Regions from separate parts of the Nocardiopsis sp. LDBS0036 genome, predicted to be linked through region 4. Evidence: riboswitches for the same ligand, from Rfam matches in the RefSeq annotation. Region 4 holds a riboswitch; each other region holds the start of a gene.
The links. Region 4 has a riboswitch for thiamine pyrophosphate ahead of thiC (phosphomethylpyrimidine synthase ThiC). Riboswitches for the same ligand answer to the same signal wherever they lie in the genome.
Positions count from the first base shown of each region.

Region 1: another riboswitch for thiamine pyrophosphate. It lies ahead of UIS43_RS22835 (ECF transporter S component); the one in region 4 lies ahead of thiC (phosphomethylpyrimidine synthase ThiC).
Region 2: another riboswitch for thiamine pyrophosphate. It lies ahead of thiO (glycine oxidase ThiO); the one in region 4 lies ahead of thiC (phosphomethylpyrimidine synthase ThiC).
Region 3: another riboswitch for thiamine pyrophosphate. It lies ahead of thiD (bifunctional hydroxymethylpyrimidine kinase/phosphomethylpyrimidine kinase); the one in region 4 lies ahead of thiC (phosphomethylpyrimidine synthase ThiC).

Region 1 is NZ_CP141103.1:5,335,020-5,339,609, forward strand. It holds gene UIS43_RS22830 (transglycosylase domain-containing protein) at 1-2,539, shown strand, start outside; TPP riboswitch at 2,602-2,709, shown strand; gene UIS43_RS22835 (ECF transporter S component) at 2,818-3,435, shown strand; gene UIS43_RS22840 (ABC transporter ATP-binding protein) at 3,438-4,590, shown strand, end outside.
Region 2 is NZ_CP141103.1:2,205,831-2,210,420, forward strand. It holds gene UIS43_RS09185 (zinc-binding dehydrogenase) at 1-401, shown strand, start outside; gene thiE (thiamine phosphate synthase) at 398-1,069, opposite strand; gene UIS43_RS09195 (Rv2175c family DNA-binding protein) at 1,150-1,503, opposite strand; TPP riboswitch at 1,586-1,697, shown strand; gene thiO (glycine oxidase ThiO) at 1,666-2,862, shown strand; gene thiS (sulfur carrier protein ThiS) at 2,868-3,074, shown strand; gene UIS43_RS09210 (thiazole synthase) at 3,077-3,835, shown strand; gene pknB (Stk1 family PASTA domain-containing Ser/Thr kinase) at 4,271-4,590, shown strand, end outside.
Region 3 is NZ_CP141103.1:5,816,244-5,820,833, reverse strand. It holds gene UIS43_RS24795 (acyl-CoA synthetase) at 1-472, shown strand, start outside; gene UIS43_RS24790 (DUF368 domain-containing protein) at 961-1,890, shown strand; gene UIS43_RS24785 (DedA family protein) at 1,910-2,605, shown strand; TPP riboswitch at 2,749-2,847, shown strand; gene thiD (bifunctional hydroxymethylpyrimidine kinase/phosphomethylpyrimidine kinase) at 2,835-3,638, shown strand; gene UIS43_RS24775 (sodium:alanine symporter family protein) at 3,737-4,590, opposite strand, start outside.
Region 4 is NZ_CP141103.1:2,919,429-2,924,018, forward strand. It holds gene UIS43_RS12180 (sigma-70 family RNA polymerase sigma factor) at 1-1, opposite strand, end outside; gene UIS43_RS12185 (methyltransferase domain-containing protein) at 313-1,134, shown strand; gene thiC (phosphomethylpyrimidine synthase ThiC) at 1,166-2,860, opposite strand; TPP riboswitch at 2,854-2,965, opposite strand; gene UIS43_RS12195 (SOS response-associated peptidase) at 3,150-4,001, opposite strand; gene UIS43_RS12200 (DUF3068 domain-containing protein) at 4,118-4,590, opposite strand, start outside.

The sequences.
Region 1 (4,590 bases), 2.4 Mb from region 4:
CCTGCGCCGGAAGGTGTCGGAGCCGACCCCGGCGGGGGACCGCCGGGAGACGGTCCAGCGCCTGGCCGGAACCGGCGCGGTCGCCGGTCTGCTCACGGCGGCGCTGGTCATGCCCTGGGTCGGCGGCCTCGGCCTGGCGGCCAGGGACTCCGCGGCGGCCTTCATGGCCCTGCCCAGCGACCTGGCCGTGCCGCACCCCGCCGAGCGCGTGCTGCTGACCGACGTCGACGGGGAACCGATCGCCGAGGTCGCCGAGCGCGAGCGCGACGTGGTGCCGCTGGACGAGATCAGCCCCTGGGTGCCCGCCGCCCTCATGGCGATCGAGGACGACCGCTTCTACGAGCACGCCGGACTGGACCTGCGCGGCACGCTGCGCGCCGCCGTCCGCACCGTCCTGGGCAACACCCAGGGCGGGTCCACCATCACCCAGCAGTACGTGAAGAACCTCCTCATGGAACAGGCCGACACCGAGGAGGAGCTGGCGAGCGCCAACGCGCGCACCCTGACCCGCAAGGTGCTGGAGCTGCGCTACGCCATCGAGCTGGAGGAGAAGCTCACCAAGGACGAGATCATGGAGGGCTACCTCAACCTCGCCTACTTCGGCCAGAACGCGTACGGCATCGAGGTCGCCGCCGAGCGCTACTTCTCCGTCCCGGCCTCCGAGCTCGACCCCGCGCAGGCCGCCACGATCGTGGCGCTGGTGCGCGCGCCCTCGTACTACGACCCGCTCACCAACCCCGAGGCCTCCGTCGAGCGCCGCAACCTGGTGCTGGACCGGATGGTCGCCACCGGACACCTGGAGAGCGCGCAGGCGCAGGAGTACAAGAGCCGGGGCCTGGAGGTGGACGAGACCCCGCGCGCGGGCAGCTGCTTCAGCAGCGAGCAGCCCTTCTTCTGCGACTACGTCATGCGGTGGCTGGGCGGCTCCGACGCGCTCGCCGGGACCCAGGAGGAGCGCGACCGGATACTGGAGCGGGGCGGCATCACCGTGCGCACCACCCTGGACCTGGACATGCAGGAGGCCGCCGAGCAGGCGATCGAGCGCTACGTCCCCGCGGGCGACTCCCACAAGTTCGCCGCCGAGGTCCTCGTGGAGCCCGGTACCGGCCGGGTGCGGGTGATGGCCCAGAACATGCGCTACGGCTTCGACGACGAGCCGGGCACCACCTCGATCAACCTGTCCGTGGACCACGAGGACGGCGGGTCGCTGGGCTACCAGGCGGGTTCGACGTTCAAGCCGTTCACCCTGGCCGCCGCCCTGGACGCCGGGCTCAAGTACGACACCAGCTTCTCCTCGCCCGAGTCCACGACGGTGAGCGGCCTGGAGAACTGCGAGGGCGGCAGGATGGCGCCCTGGGACGTGCGCAACGCCGGGGAGAGCGACGGCGGCAGGCACAACATGATCAGCGGGACGAAGGGCTCGGTGAACACCTACTTCGCCCAGCTCCAGGAGCGCGTCGGCCTGTGCGAGACGGCGGAGATGGCCCAGAGCCTGGGCATCCACCGCGCGGACGGCGAGGACCTGCAGGTGTGGAGCTCCTTCACCCTGGGCGACCAGGAGGTCTCCCCGCTCACCATGGCCAGCGCCTACGCCGTCTTCGCCTCCCGGGGCACCTACTGCGAGCCGGTCCCCGTGGCCTCGGTCCTCTTCGAGGGCGAGGACGGCGAGGAGGTCGAGATGGGCACCGAGTGCGAGGAGGGCGCGCTGGACACCGAGGTCGCCGACGGCGTCAACCACCTGCTCCAGCAGACCTTCGAGGGCGGTACCGCCAACGGCCTGGAGATCGGACGCCCTGTGGCGGGCAAGACCGGCACCACCGACAGCGCGGCCTACGCGTGGTTCGCGGGCTACACCCCGAACCTGGCCGGGACCGTGGTGGTCGGCGACATCCGGGGCGGGGAGCAGCACACGCTCCAGGGCGTGACCATCGGCGACCGCTACTACGGCATCGTCTACGGGGCCACGCTGCCCGGCCCGATCTGGCAGGCCACCATGCGCGAGGCCGTGGCGGACCTGCCGGAGGAGGAGTTCGCCCCCTCGCCGAAGGTCTACGGCAAGGCCTCGGACAAGCCGTCGGGCGGCGGTGGCGACAACGGTGACAGTGACGACAGTGACGCCGGTGGAGGCGATGGAGGCACGGCTGGCGGTGACGGCGGCGTCGCGGCCGGTGGTGGTGGCGGTGGCGGCGGTGCCGGGGGTGACGATGGCTCGACCGGCGGCGGTGGCACCGGTGACGGCGGTGGGGGAGCCACCGGCGGTGGTGGCGGGGGTTCGACCGGGGGTGGTGGCGGTACCGGAGGCGGCGGAGGATCGACCGACGGCGGTGGAGGCACCGGTGACGGCGACGGCGGGGGTTCAACCGGTGGAGGCGGCGGTACCGGTGGCGGCGGCGGTGGTGGTGGAGACGGCAGCGGTACCGGCGGAGGCGGCGGCGGTACCGGTGGCGGCGAGTCCCCGGGCGGGGACGGCGGCGCGCCCTGGGGCGGCGCGACCCCGGGACCGCAGGTGCCCGAGGGCGGCGCCAGTCCCGGGGGCTGAGGCCCCGACGTGCGCTGACGCGACCCGGGAACACCCCGGCGCTCCCCCTTGTTCATAATGGACGAAACCGACAGGGGAGCGCGCGAGCGCTGAGAGTGCGGCACCAGGCCGCAGACCCTTACACACCTGATCTGGGTCATGCCAGCGAAGGAAGTCGTAGGAACCGTCACCGGTGGCGTGCTCCCGCGCACCGGGGACGTCCCGGCGCGCACGGAACGCGTTCCGGCGCCGCTCTCGGCCGCACGGGCCCCTCGCATCCCCCGGCGAAGGGACACCATATGAAGAGGGACACCACCCCCCAGGGCGCCGGCTTCCGGCGCGACCTCCTCGGCCGACTGCGGAGCTGGCGCACCGTCGACATCGTCGTGGCCTCCGTGATCGGCGTCGCGGTCGGCGTGGTCTTCTGGCTCTGGAACATCGTCTGGTCGGTCACGACCCCGCTGTTCGTCGGCTTCCCGCCCGCGCAGGCCGTCGTCTACGGCATGTGGCTGATCTCCGGCGTACTGGGCGGCCTGATCATCCGCAAGCCCGGTGCGGCCCTGCTCACCGCCATCGCCGCCGCCTCGGTCTCGGCGCTCCTGGGCACCCAGTGGGGGATCATGGTCATCCTCGACGGCGCCCTCCAGGGCATCCTGCCCGAACTCGTCTTCCTCGCCTTCGGCTACCGCCGCTGGGGCATGGGCGTGGCCGTCCTCGCGGCGGCGGTCGCGGGCGTCTCCCCCGCCATCCGCGACAACCTCGCCTACAACGTGACCTGGCCGCTGTCCTACCAGGTCACCTACGGCGTCATCGTGGTGGTCAGCGCCGCCCTCATCGCGGGCGTGGGCTCCCGCCTGCTCACCACCGCCCTGGCCCGCTCCGGGGCGCTGGCCCCCTTCCCGTCCGCGAGGGGCTGACCGTGGCCTCCGCGAACGGGCGCCGGACGGCGGCCGGGGGCCCGGGCGCGCGCGTGGAGCTCTCCGGCTGGGGCTGGCGGCACTCGGGCCGCGGGTCCCACGCGCTGCGCGGCGTGGACCTGGTGATCGAGCCGGGCGAGCGCGTGCTGCTGCTGGGCGCCTCCGGCGCGGGCAAGTCCACCCTGCTGCACTCACTGGCCGGTCTGACCGGCGAGGACGCCGCCATCAGCGGCGACCACGAGGGCACCCTGCTCCTGGACGGCGAGCCCGCCGACCGGAGCCGGGGCTCGGTCGGCCTGGTCAGCCAGGACCCCGAGACGCAGCTGGTGATGGCGCGCGCGGGCGACGACGTCGCCTTCGGCCCGGAGAACCTGGGCGTGGCACCCGACCTCATCTGGCCCCGGGTCCACGAGGCACTGGAGGCCGTGGGCTTCCCGTACGGACCGCGCCACCCCACCGGGGCGCTGTCGGGCGGTGAGAAGCAGCGCCTGGTGATCGCCGGGGCCCTGGCGATGCGCCCCCGCCTGCTGCTGCTGGACGAGCCCACCGCCAACCTCGACCCCGCCGGGGCCGCGCTGGTGCGCGGCGTGCTGGCCCGCCTGCTCGCCGAGACCGAGGCGACCCTGGTGCTGGTCGAGCACCGCGTGGCCGACGTCGTGGACCTGGTGGACCGGGTCGTGGTCGTGGCGCCCGGCGGCGGGGTCGTCGCCGACGGCCCGCCGGGAACGGTGTTCGCCGAGCACGGGCGCTCGCTGGCCGCGCAGGGAGTGTGGGTGCCCGGGCACGAGCCCGCGCCCGTCCTGGCGCCCGCGCCGGGCGGGGAGCCCCTGCTGGAGGCCGTGGGCGTCACGGCGCGCACCCCGAGCCAGCTCGGCGTGCGCGCGGCGCCCCGGCGCACGGTGTTCGAGGGGGTGGACGCCACCGTCCGAGCCGGAACCGCGACCGCCCTGACCGGACCCAACGGCGCGGGCAAGTCCACGCTGCTGACCCTGCTCGCCGGACTGTCCAGGCCCCACCGGGGGGCGGTGCTGCCGCGCGGGCCGTTGGCCGGGGCCGACCCGCGCCCGCTCGTGCGCTGGCCCGCCCGCAGGCTGGCCCGGCACGTGGGCACGGTCTTCCAGCACGCCGAGGACCAGTTCGTCACCGCCACCGTGC
Region 2 (4,590 bases), 710 kb from region 4:
TGGACTACTCCGAGCCGGACTGGCCGGAGCGGGTGCGCGCGCTGACCGGCGGCGCCGGGGTCGACGTGGTCCTGGACGGCGCCGGGGGCGCGCTGGGCGCGGCGGCCTTCGGGACCCTGGCCGACGGCGGCCGGTTCGTCGGCTACGGCTCCGCGGGCGGGAGCTTCACGGAGGTGGACACCGAGGAGGCCGGGCGCCGCGGGATCGAGGTCCTGGGCCTGTTCGACCTCAAGCAGGCCGACGGCGACCGGCAGGACGCCCTGCGGATGGTGCTGGAGATGGCCCGCATGGGCAGGATCACGCCGCACGTGGGGCTGGCCCTGCCGCTGGAGCGGGCCGCCGAGGCGCACGCCGCACTGGAGGGGCGCGCGGTGCTCGGTAAGGCCCTGCTGATCCCCTAGGGCCGGGCGGCGCGGGCCGCCAGGCGCTGGCGCAGAGCGGCGGCGGCGGCCCGGGGGTCCTCCGCTTCCGTGATCGCGCGCACGACCACGACCCGGCGGGCCCCGGCGTCCAGCACGCGGTCGATGTTGTCGACGTCGATCCCGCCGATGGCGAACCAGGGGCGGTCGGTGCCCAGCGCGGCCGCCTCCTCCACCAGCTCCAGCCCGGCGGCCGGGCGGCCCGGCTTGGTGGGGGTCGCCCAGGTCGGTCCGACGCAGAAGTAGTCGCTGCCCGGCTCCTCGGCGGAGGCGGCCGCGGCGGCGACGTCGTTGTTGGAGCGGCCGATCACGGGGTCGGCGCCGATGATGTCGCGGGCCATGGGCACGGGCAGGTCCCGCTGACCCAGGTGGAGGACGTCGGCGCGCACGGCGCGGGCGATGTCGGCGCGGTCGTTGACCGCGAGCAGGGCGCCGTACCGCTCGCACGCCTCCTTCATCACCTCCAGGGCCGCGATCTCCTCGCGTGCCTCCAGGCCCTTGTCCCGGAGCTGGATGATGTCCACTCCCCCGGCCAGGGCCGCGTCGGCGAACTCGGCCAGGTCGCCCCGACCGGTCCGGGCGTCGGTGCACAGGTACAGAAGCGATGCGTCCAGGCGCTTGCGCAGGCTGGTTCCGTGGCTGGTCCTCACACGGTCCACCCTAGGCCCTGGCGCGTTCGGACCCAAGGGCGAGGGACGCGGCGGCGCGCCCCTCCCCCCTTCCCCGCGGGTCAGAAGGCCAGGCTCTGGGCCCGGCGGCGCACCTCGGTGCCCCGGTTCTCGCGCATGGCCTGGATCGGCGTGCCAGGCAGGGAGTCGTCGGGGGTGAACAGCCAGCGCAGGGCCTCCTCGGAGGAGAAGCCCGCGTCGGTGAGCAGCAGCAGCGTCCCCGGCAGACCCTTGACCAGGTCGTCGCCGTCGATGAAGGCGGCGGGAATGGAGAGTTCGCCGTCGCGGACCACACCCATCATGCGGTTCTCGCGGATCAGCGTCTTGATCCGGTTCGGGCTCACGCCCAGCGGAGCGGCGGCCTCCTTGAGGGTCAGCCAGTCGCCGATGAGCGTGTCGATGTCGCGTTGTGTCACACCACCAATCTGCCACATCCGCGCACCTCCTTCCCCCCGGCACGGCGCGCGTCGGCCACGGGTCCTAGAATGGGGACAGACCCCTACATCCCGCGGGAGCCGGGTGGGACCCGGCTGAGAGGGAGGCTGTGAGCCTCCGACCGCACGAACCTGATCCGGATCATGCCGGCGAAGGGAGTGGAAGCCACAGCCGTGCGCACCTCCAACGATCCCCACCGCGACCGCGTCGTCGTGGTCGGCGGCGGCCTGGTCGGCCGGGTCACCGCCTGGCGCGCCGCCCAACGCGGACTGAGCGTCACCCTGGTCGAGTCCGACCCCGCCCGCGCCGCCTCCACCGTGGCCGCGGGCATGCTGACCCCCGCCACCGAGGCCGCGTTCGGCGAGGAGCCCCTCATGGAGCTGGGCATCCGCTCGGCCCGCATGTACGCGGACTTCGTCGCCGAACTGGAGGAGGCCAGCGGCCTGGACGTGGGACACCGCGCCACCGGCACGCTGCTGGTCGCCTTCGACCGCGACGACCTGGCCGTCCTCACCGAACTGCACGCGCTCCAGCGGAGGCTGGGCATCGCCGCCGAGCGCCTCACCGGACGCGAGTGCCGCCGTCTGGAGCCCATGCTCGCCCCGTCCGTGCGCGGCGGCGTCCTGGCCCCCGACGACCACTCCGTGGATCCGCGGCGGCTGCTGCGCGCCCTGACCGCCGCGGGCGCACGCGCGGGCGTCACCGAGGTCCGCGGGCGGGTCGGGGAGGTCCTCTCCCCCGGCCCCGGGGGCTCCCGGCTGGGCGTGCGCCTGGCCGGGGAGGCCGAGGCGGGGCGGACCCTGCCCGCGCACCAGGTGGTGCTGGCCGCGGGCTGCTGGGGCAACGGCGTCGTGGTCCCCGAACCCGTCGTCCCGCCGCTGCGCCCGGTCAAGGGACAGCTGCTGCGCGCCCGGGTGCCCGAGGGCGAGCCGCCGCTCGTCAGCCGGACCGTCCGCGGCCTGGTCCGGGGCTTCCCGACCTACCTGGTGCCGCGCGCCGACGGCGAGGTCGTCATCGGCGCCACCCAGGAGGAGCTGGGCCACGACACCTCGCTCACCGTCGGGGGGCTCTGGCAGGTGCTGCGGGACGCGCGCGAACTCGTCCCCGGGGTGAGCGAGCTGGAGGTCACCGAGACCTGCGTCGGGCTGCGCCCCGGCTCGCCCGACAACGAGCCCCTCCTGGGGCCCACACGGGTCCCGGGACTGCACCTGGCCGCCGGGCACTTCCGGCACGGGGTCCTGCTGACCCCGGTGACCGGGGAGGCCATGGCCCGGGCCCTGACCGACGGAGACCTGCCCGAGTACGCCCGCCGTTTCACGGCACGACGCGCAAGTAGGTAGTAGCAGTGGAACTGATCATCAACGGCGACCGCCGCGAGTTCGCCGACGACACGACCGTGGAAGCGGTCGTGCGCGACCTGACCGGCGCCGAGGCCCCCGGCGGTGTCGCCGTGGCCGTCAACGACGAGGTGGTGCGCCGGACCGCGTGGGCCGCGAGCCCGCTCAACCAGGGCGACCGCGTGGACGTCCTCACCGCGGTGCAGGGAGGCTGAGCATGAACGACGACCTCGTGATCGCGGGAACCTCCTTCGGGTCCCGGCTGATCACCGGAACCGGCGGAGCGCCCTCCCTGGAGGTCCTGGAGGAGGCCCTGATCGCCTCCGGAACCGAGCTGACCACGGTGGCGATGCGCCGGGTCTCCCCCGGCACCCGGGGGTCGGTGTGGGACGTCCTGACCCGCAACAAGATCCGGGCGCTGCCCAACACCGCCGGATGCTTCACCGCCGTGGACGCGGTGCGCACCGCCCGCCTGGGCCGCGAGGCGCTGGAGACCGACTGGGTCAAGCTGGAGGTGGTGGCGGACGAGCACACGCTGCTGCCCGACCCCGTCGAGCTGCTGGAGGCCGCCGAACAACTGGTGGACGAGGGCTTCACCGTGCTGCCCTACACCAACGACGACCCCGTGCTGGCCCGGCGCCTGGAGCAGGTGGGCTGCGCCGCGGTGATGCCCCTGGCCGCCCCGATCGGCTCGGGGCTGGGCATCCGCAACCCGCACAACCTGGAGCTGATCGTCGAGCAGGCCGGTGTGCCCGTCATCGTGGACGCGGGGATCGGCACCGCCAGCGACGCCGCCCTGGCCATGGAGCTGGGATGCGACGCGGTCCTGCTGGCCACGGCCGTGACCCGCGCCCAGGACCCGGTGCGCATGGCCGCCGCGATGCGCGACGCCGTACGCGCGGGCCGCGGCGCGCGCCTGGCGGGCCGCATCCCCGTGCGGCGCTACGCCCAGGCATCCTCGCCGTCCGTGAGTTAGGCCACCCGGCCCCGCGTCCCGCCCCCCGATTGGTGCGTCCCACCTGGGGAGTTTGGCGGCGTCCTCTACCGTGGAACGAGTGTGCGGTCCGACAAGGGCGCATCCCGCACACCACGACCACCCAGGCGCGAGCGTCCCCACCGCCCACGGAGCGGGCCTCACCGGGGACGGGGCGACCCGACGACCGGCGGAGCACACACCGCCGGGCCCGGGGGAGCCCCGGCCGGGGCCGGGACCCGTCCTCCGGGGAGACCGAGCAGGCCTCCCCGGATGTCCCACCGGCCCCACCGGCACCCGAACGGGACGGCGCGACCGCGAACCGCGGGGCAGACCTGGCGTGGGCTTCCGCTATCGTGTCGGTTCGACACCCGGTGTCGGGTACGCGCCACCGGCCGCGACAGCCCGCGCTCCCCGCAGCAAGGACACTACTCCGCCGTGGACATGACGACTTCCGACCCGCTCGTAGGCGCCACCCTGGACCGACGTTACTTCGTGGAGTCCAGGATCGCCGGAGGCGGGATGGCGACCGTCTACGTCGCCCACGACCTGAGGTTGGACCGACGGCTGGCCCTGAAGGTGATGCACCCTTCGCTGGCCCAGGACCCGACCTTCGTGCAGCGCTTCATCAACGAGGCGCACTCCGTCGCCAAGCTCTCCCACCCCAACGTCGTGCAGGTCTTCGACCAGGGTGAGGACCAGGGGCACGTGTTCCTGGCCATGGAGTACGTACCCGGACGCACCCTGCGCGACCTGCT
Region 3 (4,590 bases), 2.9 Mb from region 4:
GGGCTACTACAACGACCCCCTGGCGACCGCGCGCACCTTCCCCACCGACGCCGAGGGGCGCCGATGGGCGCTGTCGGGCGACTTCGGGACCTGGGACGCCGACGGTTCGATCGCGCTGCTGGGACGCGGCAGCGCGGTGATCAACACCGCCGGGGAGAAGGTCTACCCCGAGGAGGTGGAGGCCGCGCTCAAGGCTCACCCCTCGGTGGAGGACGCCATCGTGGTGCCCTCGCCCGACGAGTACCTCGGGCAGCGGGTGACCGCGCTGGTCTCGCTGGCCGCGAACGCCCGTCTGGAGGAGGCCGAACTGCGCGCGTACTGCCGTGTGCGGCTGGCGGGGTTCAAGGTGCCGCGTACCGTGCACTTCGTGGACCGGGTGCGGCGTACGGCGGTCGGCAAGCAGGACTACCGGTGGGCGACGTCGGTCACCGGGACCGGTGCGCCCGCTCCGGCCGTCCCGACCGTTTCCTGAGCCCGTTCCGGATCCCAGGACCCCCGCCGGGTTCCGCGACGGGCCCGGGGCCGGACTCCGGAACGGGAGCCTGACCGTGCCGGAGACGGCGCTCGCGGCCGGGCAGCCGGCCTCCTCGGCGGTCTGCTGCGGAACTCCGCACCCGGGCGGTACCGGACCCTTCATTTCGGGCACAGGGTCAATATGGACTTACCCAGCCGAAACAGGGGTTTCGCAGGCCGTCGGCCGCTCTGGACCCCCTCCGCCACCGCTAGACTGGCGTCGCCTGGTCCAAGGCCCCACGGTTTCCCCTCCCCCGCTCCGACCGGTTCGCACACTCCCGGCCGGGGCCGACCGGCCCACCCCGCCTCCGGTCGAGGCCGTGGACCGCGAGGACCACCTTTGACCCACCCCTCCACCCGTGCACACGGTGCGCGTGCGGTGACACCACTAGGACGGAGGACGGCGCGCTTCCCCGGGCCCCGCCCGAAGCGCTCCCAAGAACCCAGATGCCCAACTCAGTAGGCAGCTACATCTTCAACGCGGTGCGCGGCGGCGCCGTGGGCGCCTCGGAGGCCCTTCCCGGTATCAGCGGCGGCACGGTCGCCCTCATCGTCGGTCTCTACGACAAGCTCATCGGCGGCGCCGGCCACATGGTCAGCGGTGTCAGGCGCTACGTCACCGACGTCCCGCGCGGACGCGGGAGGGAGCGCGCCCAGGAGCAGTTCCGCCAGGTGGACTGGAGCGTGCTGGTCCCCGCGCTCGTCGGCATGGTGGCCTTCCTCGGCATGGCGGCCGTGGTCCTCGCCCCGCTGGTCGAGTCGCACACCCAGTACGCGTACGCGCTGTTCTTCGGCCTGGTCCTGGCCTGCCTGTGGATTCCCTACACCGGTGCGGGCCACAGGTGGCGGGCCTGGCACTACCTCGTCGCCCTGGTCTTCGCCGCGGGCGCGTTCTTCCTCACCGGCCTGCCCGGCGCCAACCTGCCCACCCACCCGGTCGTCGTCTTCCTCGCCGCGGCGGTGGCCGTCTGCGCCCTGGTGCTGCCAGGGCTGTCCGGATCCTTCATCCTGCTCACGCTGGGTCTGTACGAACCCACGATCAGCGCGGTCGGGGACATGGACGTCGCCTACCTCTCGGTGTTCGCGCTCGGCATGCTCACGGGCCTGTCGCTGTTCGTGAAGCTGCTCCAGCACCTGCTGGAGAACTTCCACCACATGACCCTGGTGGTCCTCACCGGCCTCATGGCCGGTTCGCTGCGCGCCCTGTGGCCCTGGCAGGACGAGGACCGCACGTTCCTGGCCCCCACCGACGTCCCGGTGACAGTCGGCCTGATGGCGGTCGGCTTCGCGATCGTGGCGGCGGCCATCGTCTGGGAGCGCCGCAAGCGCCTCCACATGGAGGAAGCCGAACTCCACCGGACCCCCACCCACGTCTGAGAACGGGAACGACAACCGCATGACAACGAATCTGCTGATGACCGCGGCCTCGACGACGGACGTCGACGTCGCCCACGAGTACGAGGGGTTCATCGGGTGGGTCCTGAGCCTGATGACGACCCTGGGCGAACCCGGTGTCGGCGTGGCGCTGTTCATCGAGACCTTCTTCCCGCCGATGCCCAGTGAGGCGGTCCTGCCCGGCGCCGGGTTCCTCGCCTACGCCGGGCACATGAACGTGTGGCTCGCCATCCTGTGGGCGACGATCGGCTGCCTGGTCGGCGCGTGGGGCTTCTACGCGATCGGCGCGCTCCTGGGCCGCGAGCGCACGGCCTGGCTGGTCGAGAAGACCCCGCTGCTGGAGATCGAGGACTTCTACAAGGCCGAGCGCTTCTTCACCCGCTTCGGCGGCGTCGCCGTCCTGCTGGGCCGGTGCGTGCCCCTGGTCCGCAGCTTCATCTCGGTGCCCGCCGGGATCGAGCGGATGCCCCTGTTCAAGTTCTCGCTGTACACGGTCATCGGCTCGGCGGTGTGGAACACGATCTGGATCGGCCTCGGCTACGTCTTCGGCCCGGCCATCGAGCCCATCCTCGCCCAGTGGAGCGGCGTGATCAGCAACATCGTGGTCGTGATCATCGGCCTGCTGGTGCTGTGGTTCATCCTGGCCCGCGTCTACAAGCGCACCAGGGCCCGCCGGACCGAGGGCACCTCCGCCTGAGGCGCCTTTCCCTCGGGGTTCCGTCCCCCGTGAAAACCCTCCAGGGGTCCGCCCGCGTACCCGGGCGGACCCCTTCGCGCTTGTGTGGGTATCCTGCCCGGAACGCACCACAGACACATAATGACCGGGGCCGCCGAGGCGGCTCCGGAGGCGCGGGGTGCCGGGACACGTTCCCGGCTGAGAGCACACCCGTCGAACCTGCCCTAGTTAGCACTAGCGAAGGAACGCCATGAGCGCGTACAACATCGTGTCCATCGCCGGCAGCGACCCCAGCGGGGGCGCGGGCGTCCAGGCCGACCTCAAGGCCTTCTCCGCGCACGGGACCTTCGGGATGACGGTGATCGCCGCGCTGACCGCCCAGTCCACGCTCGGCGTCACCGGGGTCCACCCGATCCCCGCGCGCTTCGTCGCCCACCAGATGGACACCCTCTTCGCCGACGCCGTCGTGCACGCGGTCAAGGTGGGCATGCTGGGCACCTCGGAGGTCACCGAGGCCGTGGCCGAGGCGATCGACCGCCACGCGCTGCCGAACGTGGTGGTGGACCCGGTGATGGTCGCCAAGAGCGGGGACCGGCTGCTGGAGGCCTCGGCCGTCGACGCGCTGCGCACCAAGCTCCTGCCCCGCGCGGACCTGGTCACCCCGAACCTGCCCGAGGCCGCGGACCTGCTGGAGGAGCCCGAGGCGACCGACCTGGCGTCCATGCGCGCCCAGGCCTGGCGGCTGCTGGAGCTGGGCCCGCGCCGGGTCCTGCTCAAGGGCGGCCACCTGCCCGGCGGGGAGAGCGTCGACGTCCTGGTCGCCCGGGACGCCGACCCGGTCGAGTTCCGCGCCCCGAGGGTGGTCACCCGCAACACGCACGGCACCGGGTGCACGCTGTCCTCCTCGATCGCGGCCCTGCTGCCGCAGCGGCCGGACGTGGCCGCCGCTGTGGGCGACGCCAAGGACTACCTGACCGAGGCCATCCGGCGCGCCGACGAGATCGACGCGGGCGGCGGGCAGGGCCCGGTGCACCACTTCCACGCCTGGTGGTAGCAGCGGCGTCCGGATGAGGGAACGCCGAGGGGGGACCGGCTCCGCGCCGGTCCCCCCTCCTCGTTCCGCCCTCTGCTGGAGGCGCGGCCCCTACCGGGTCAGACCTTGGTCACGTCCTCCATGACCTTGTCCGGGTCCCTCCAGTCGGGGTGGGCGAAGAACTTGCGCGTCTCAGCCACGATGACCGGGGACAGCAGCAGGAGGCCGATGAGGTTGGGCAGGGCCATCAGGCCGTTGGCGATGTCGCTGAACAGCCAGACCGAGTCCAGGCTGGCGACCGAGCCCACGTAGATGACGGCGATGAACACCAGGCGGTAGGGCAGGACCAGGCGGCGGCCGCCCAGGAACACCATGCAGCGCTCGCCGTAGTAGGCCCATCCGAGCAGGGTGGTGAGGGCGAACACGGCCACCGCGACGGCCACGATGACGGCGCCGGCCGGGGCGAGCGCGGGGCTGATCGCCCCCAGGCCCTCGGAGACCGCGTTGCTGGTCATCAGCGAGCCGTCCGCCTGGCCGTCGGTCCAGACGCCGGTGGTGATGATGACCAGGCAGGTCATGGTGACCACGATGATGGTGTCGATGAAGGTCTGGGTCATCGAGACCATGGCCTGGCGGACCGGCTGGTTGGTCTTGGCCGAGGCGGCGGCGATACCGCCTGTGCCCAGGCCCGACTCGTTGGAGAAGATGCCGCGGGCGAAGCCCTGCTGGATGGCGAGCATGATGCCCGCGCCGGCGAAGCCGCCCGTGGCCGCGGTGCCGGTGAAGGCGTCGGTCACCACGAGCTGGAGCGCGGGGAGGATCGCGGCCCAGTTGACGGCCAGGATGACCAGGCAGATGCCCACGTAGCCGACGATCATGATCGGCACGAGGCCGGAGGCGACGCGGCCGATGCTCTTGATGCCGCCGAGGATGACGGCGCCCGCCAGGACCACGAGCGCCAGGCCCACCATCC
Region 4 (4,590 bases):
TACCCCAACGATACGGTCCCATGGCACGGACCCGCGCATCGGCGCCGCGTGGCGCCGACACCGTCTCCTCGCGCTCCAGGCACGTCGCGGCTGTCGGCATGGTCTGTCGGCCCTCCCCCGCATACTCGCGTGTGGCGCGCCCGGACGCTGCTGCTCCGGGCGCGGTGTAGGGGAGAACAACGCTTCGCCCGAGCTGATTCCGCGCCGCGGAGGGACGAAGGTCCCTCCTTGGGCGAACTTTGTCGTTTACCTCCGTCACCGGAGGTGAGGCATGGCAGAGTGCGGGTAGGACATCTGGAGGATGGGAGAGGAGTGCACGTGCGACCGTCCCCGACCCCGGCCTCCGACCGCCCCCGTCCCACGGCGGCCCAGTTCGCCACCCCCGACCGCCTGTCGGACTACTGGCGGTTCTACTGGGCGGTCGCAGAGGCGCAGGTCGCCCGGTGGCTCCCCGACACCCCCTCCCTGCTGCTCGACCTCTCCGGCGCGGACTACCAGGGCGCCCCGCGCGCCGTGGCCGCCGGACACGACGTGGTCACCCTGCTGCCGTCGGTGGACGTGGCGGTGCGCCGCCCGCTGACCCTGGTGAACGGGCGCGCGGTGGTGCCCCGGCCCGCCCGGCGCGGACGGCTGCGCCACGTGGTGGGCGACTCCGCCTTCCTGCGCAGCTTCGCCCCGGACTCCTTCGACGGGGTCATCGCCGACAACCGGGTGCTGTCCCGGCACCTGGCCACCGAGGAGGCGCTGGCCCAGGTCAGCCGGGTGCTGCGCCCGGGGGGCCGCGCCCTGCTGTGCGTGGACTCGGTGGTGCTGGGCATGGCGATGCTGGCCGAGCAGGACCGCTGGCCCGAGCTGAGCCACGCGCCCAACGCGGACGTGCTCCTGGTGCCCTGGCCGGACGGCTCCATCACGCGGTGCTTCACGGCCGAGCAGCTCACCGAGGCGGTCGCCGAAGCCGGTCTGGAGCTGGAGTGGGTCAAGCCCCGCACGGTGCTGTCCGCCTCCACGGTGGAGATGATGCTGGCGCGCGACCCGAGGTCGATGGGACGCCTGGTGGAGATGGAACTGCGCGCCACGGAGTCCGACGACTACGTGGGCGTGCACCTGGTGGCGAGCGCGCGCAAGCCCGGCTAGGGCGGGGACGCCGCCGCCCCCGCCCCATCCCTCACTGGTGCTGCGCGGTCTCCTGGTCCGCCAGGGGCAGGTAGACCCGCTTACCCTGTTCGGCGAACTCCGCGGACTTGTCGGCCATGCCCTTCTCGATGGCGGCCACCGTCTCCAGCCCGTGCTCCTCGGCGTACCTGCGCACGTCCTGCGTGATCTTCATGGAGCAGAACTTCGGCCCGCACATGGAGCAGAAGTGCGCGGTCTTGGCGGGTTCGGCGGGCAGGGTCTGGTCGTGGAAGGACTGCGCGGTCTCGGGATCCAGGGCCAGGTGGAACTGGTCCTGCCAGCGGAACTCGAACCGCGCCTTGGACAGCTCGTCGTCCCACTCCTGCGCCCGGGGGTGCCCCTTGGCCAGGTCGGCGGCGTGCGCGGCGAGCTTGTAGGTGATCACACCGGTCTTGACGTCGTCCCGGTCGGGCAGCCCCAGGTGCTCCTTGGGGGTGACGTAGCACAGCATCGCCGTACCGAGCCAGCCGATCTGGGCGGCGCCGATCGCGGAGGTGATGTGGTCGTAGCCGGGCGCGACGTCGGTGGCCAGGGGGCCGAGCGTGTAGAACGGCGCCTCGCCGCACAGCTCCTCCTCCAGGCGCACGTTCTCCGCGATCTTGTGCATCGGCACGTGCCCGGGCCCCTCGATCATCACCTGCACGTCGTGCGCGCGGGCGATGTGGGTGAGTTCGCCCAGGGTGCGCAGCTCGGCGAACTGGGCCTCGTCGTTGGCGTCGGCGATCGACCCCGGCCGCAGCCCGTCGCCGAGGGAGAAGGTGACGTCGTACTCCCGGAGGATCTCGCACAGCTCCTCGTAGTGGGTGTACAGGAAGCTCTCCCTGTGGTGGGCCAGGCACCAGGCCGCCATGATGGAGCCGCCGCGCGAGACGATGCCGGTGACCCGGCGGGCGGTGAGCGGCACGTAGCGCAGCAGCACGCCCGCGTGGACGGTCATGTAGTCCACGCCCTGCTCGCACTGCTCGATGACGGTGTCGCGGTAGACCTCCCAGCTCAGCGCCGCCGGGTCGCCGTTGACCTTCTCCAGGGCCTGGTAGATGGGTACGGTCCCGATCGGGACGGGCGAGTTGCGCAGGATGCGCTCGCGGGTCTCGTGGATGCGCTTGCCGGTGGACAGGTCCATGACGGTGTCGGCCCCCCAGCGGGTGGCCCACACCATCTTCTCCACCTCCTCGGGCACGGAGGAGGTGACGGCGGAGTTGCCGATGTTGGCGTTGATCTTGACCAGGAAGTTCTTGCCGATGATCATCGGCTCGGACTCGGGGTGGCACCGGTTGGCGGGGATGACCGCCCGGCCCACGGCCACCTCCTGGCGGACGAACTCGGGGTCCACGCCCTCCCGGGCGGCCACGAACCGCATCTCGGGGGTGATGGTCCCGGCCTTGGCGTGGGCCAGCTGGGTGGTCGCGCCGCCGGACGGGGCGGGCGCGTGGGCCCACTCCCCGCGGGTGGGGGCCAGGCCCCGGTGGACGTCGATGTGCGCGGTGTCGTCGGTGTACGGACCCGAGGTGTCGTACAGGTCGAAGTGGCTGCCGTTGCTGAGTTCCACCCGGCGCTGCGGGACGCGGAGGGTGTGCCCCTCGGGGGTGGCGACCTCCCGGTAGACCTTGCGTGATCCCATGATGGGACCGGTGGTCACCCGGTGGTCGGCGGTGGAACTGACGTCGCGGCCGTCGAGAGCCGTCATGGCATGCCTCCCTACGTCGGAATTACCCGAACAGGTTCTGCGGTCGGCGACACCGTTGAGTCGCCCTCTCAGCCCGCCATGGCGCGAGCTCCCGCGTTGCGTATGAAGATGTGGGGACGCCTGGGGCGCCCCGGGCACGCGTGACCGGGGCGTGCCCGGTCCGTGTGGCCCCGGACACTCTATCCGTCGGCCGAGCGGGGCTGTCCACCGTCCCGGGGATAGAAAAGTGTCTCCCGCACGCCACCCCCGACAGCGCGGTCGGCTCGGGGCCGTGCCGCGCTCCCCCGGGTCAGAAGAGCGTCTGCGGCTCGTCTCCCCCGGTGTCGGAGAGCGGTTCGAGCAGGTCGGGACGGTTGTTCTTGATGCTGTTGACGTCGGTGGAGACCTCGTCCACCTCGAAGCGCTCGGCGGGGGTGTCCTGGAGCAGGTGGGCCAGCTCGTCGGCCCCGGTCGCCGGGTCCAGCCAGGCCGCCCAGTCCTCGGGGGGCACGACGACGGGCATGCGCTCGTGGATGTGGGCGAGTTCGGGGGCGGCCTCGGTGGTGACGACGGCGCAGCTCCACACCCACGCGGCGGGGTCGTCCTCGGCCACCTCGGGGTCGCGCCAGCGCTCGAAGATCCCCGCCAGGGCCAGGGGCCGGTCGTCGGGGTAGTGGATGGAGTAGGGCTTCTTGTCCGCCTTGGCCTTGCGCTTCTTGTGGTGGGGGTCGGTGACCGGCGAGGTGCTGGCCTGCACGGTCCCGTCCCTGCCGATCAGCTGCCACTCGTAGTAGGCGTCGGCGGGCAGCAGGCAGCGGCGGCGCCGGAAGGCCGTGCGGAAGGCGGGCTTGTCGGCGATGGTCTCGCTGCGGGCGTTGATCATCCGGTAGCCGATGTTGCGGTCCTTGGCCCAGGAGGGCACCAGGCCCCAGCGCAGGGTGTGCAGGGAGCGGGGCCCCGGCTCGCCCCGGTCCTCCCCCTGCGGGGGCGGTCCGAGCACCGCGTACACGGGCCTGCCCGGTGAGATGTTGTAGTCCGGGTCCAGCTCCTCCAGCGGCGGCCACGCCCGGGGATCGGTCTCCTCGGGAAGGGCCTGCTCGGGCAGGCCGAAGGCGAGCTGCAACTGGTGCACGTTCCGGGACTGGGCATAACGACCGCACATGGGTGTGATCCTACGGTCGAAACGGCTCGTTCTCTCCCGGAACACCCGTATCCTCAGGTGTTTCCCGTCCCGGGGCACCGGGCGCGGCTCGAACGGCCCGCCGGTTCCGTCGGAACTCAGCCCGGCGTCGGCGCGACGGGCTCCCCCTCCGCGCGTTCGGGCCCCCGCTCCGCTCCCCCGTGCGCGTCCCGGCCCCGCCGGGCCCGGACCAGGCCGACCAGCACGACCAGGCCGCCGAGCGGGGCCAGCGTCCACGGCGCCCACGAGGAGAGGGCGCGCAGCAGCACCGAGCGCACGCGGGCCTGCTCGGCCTGGGCCGCGACCTGCTGCTCGGCCAGGACCAGCCGCGCGTACAGCAGGGGCGCCTCACCGCTGTCGTTCTGCGGGCGCAGGGTCTCCGCGCGGGTCTCGTGGGCGTTGACCACGATCCCGCTGACCGGTTCCACCCAGAACGTCCGGCTGACCTCCAGCCAGCGGGTGGCGGTGACCGTGCCCGTGGCCCCGGGGCGGAACAGGGAGGCGGGCACGGGGCGGGCCGAGTCGGGCATCTGGGTGGACTCGATCCACTGGCTGTACCGGCGCACCCGCA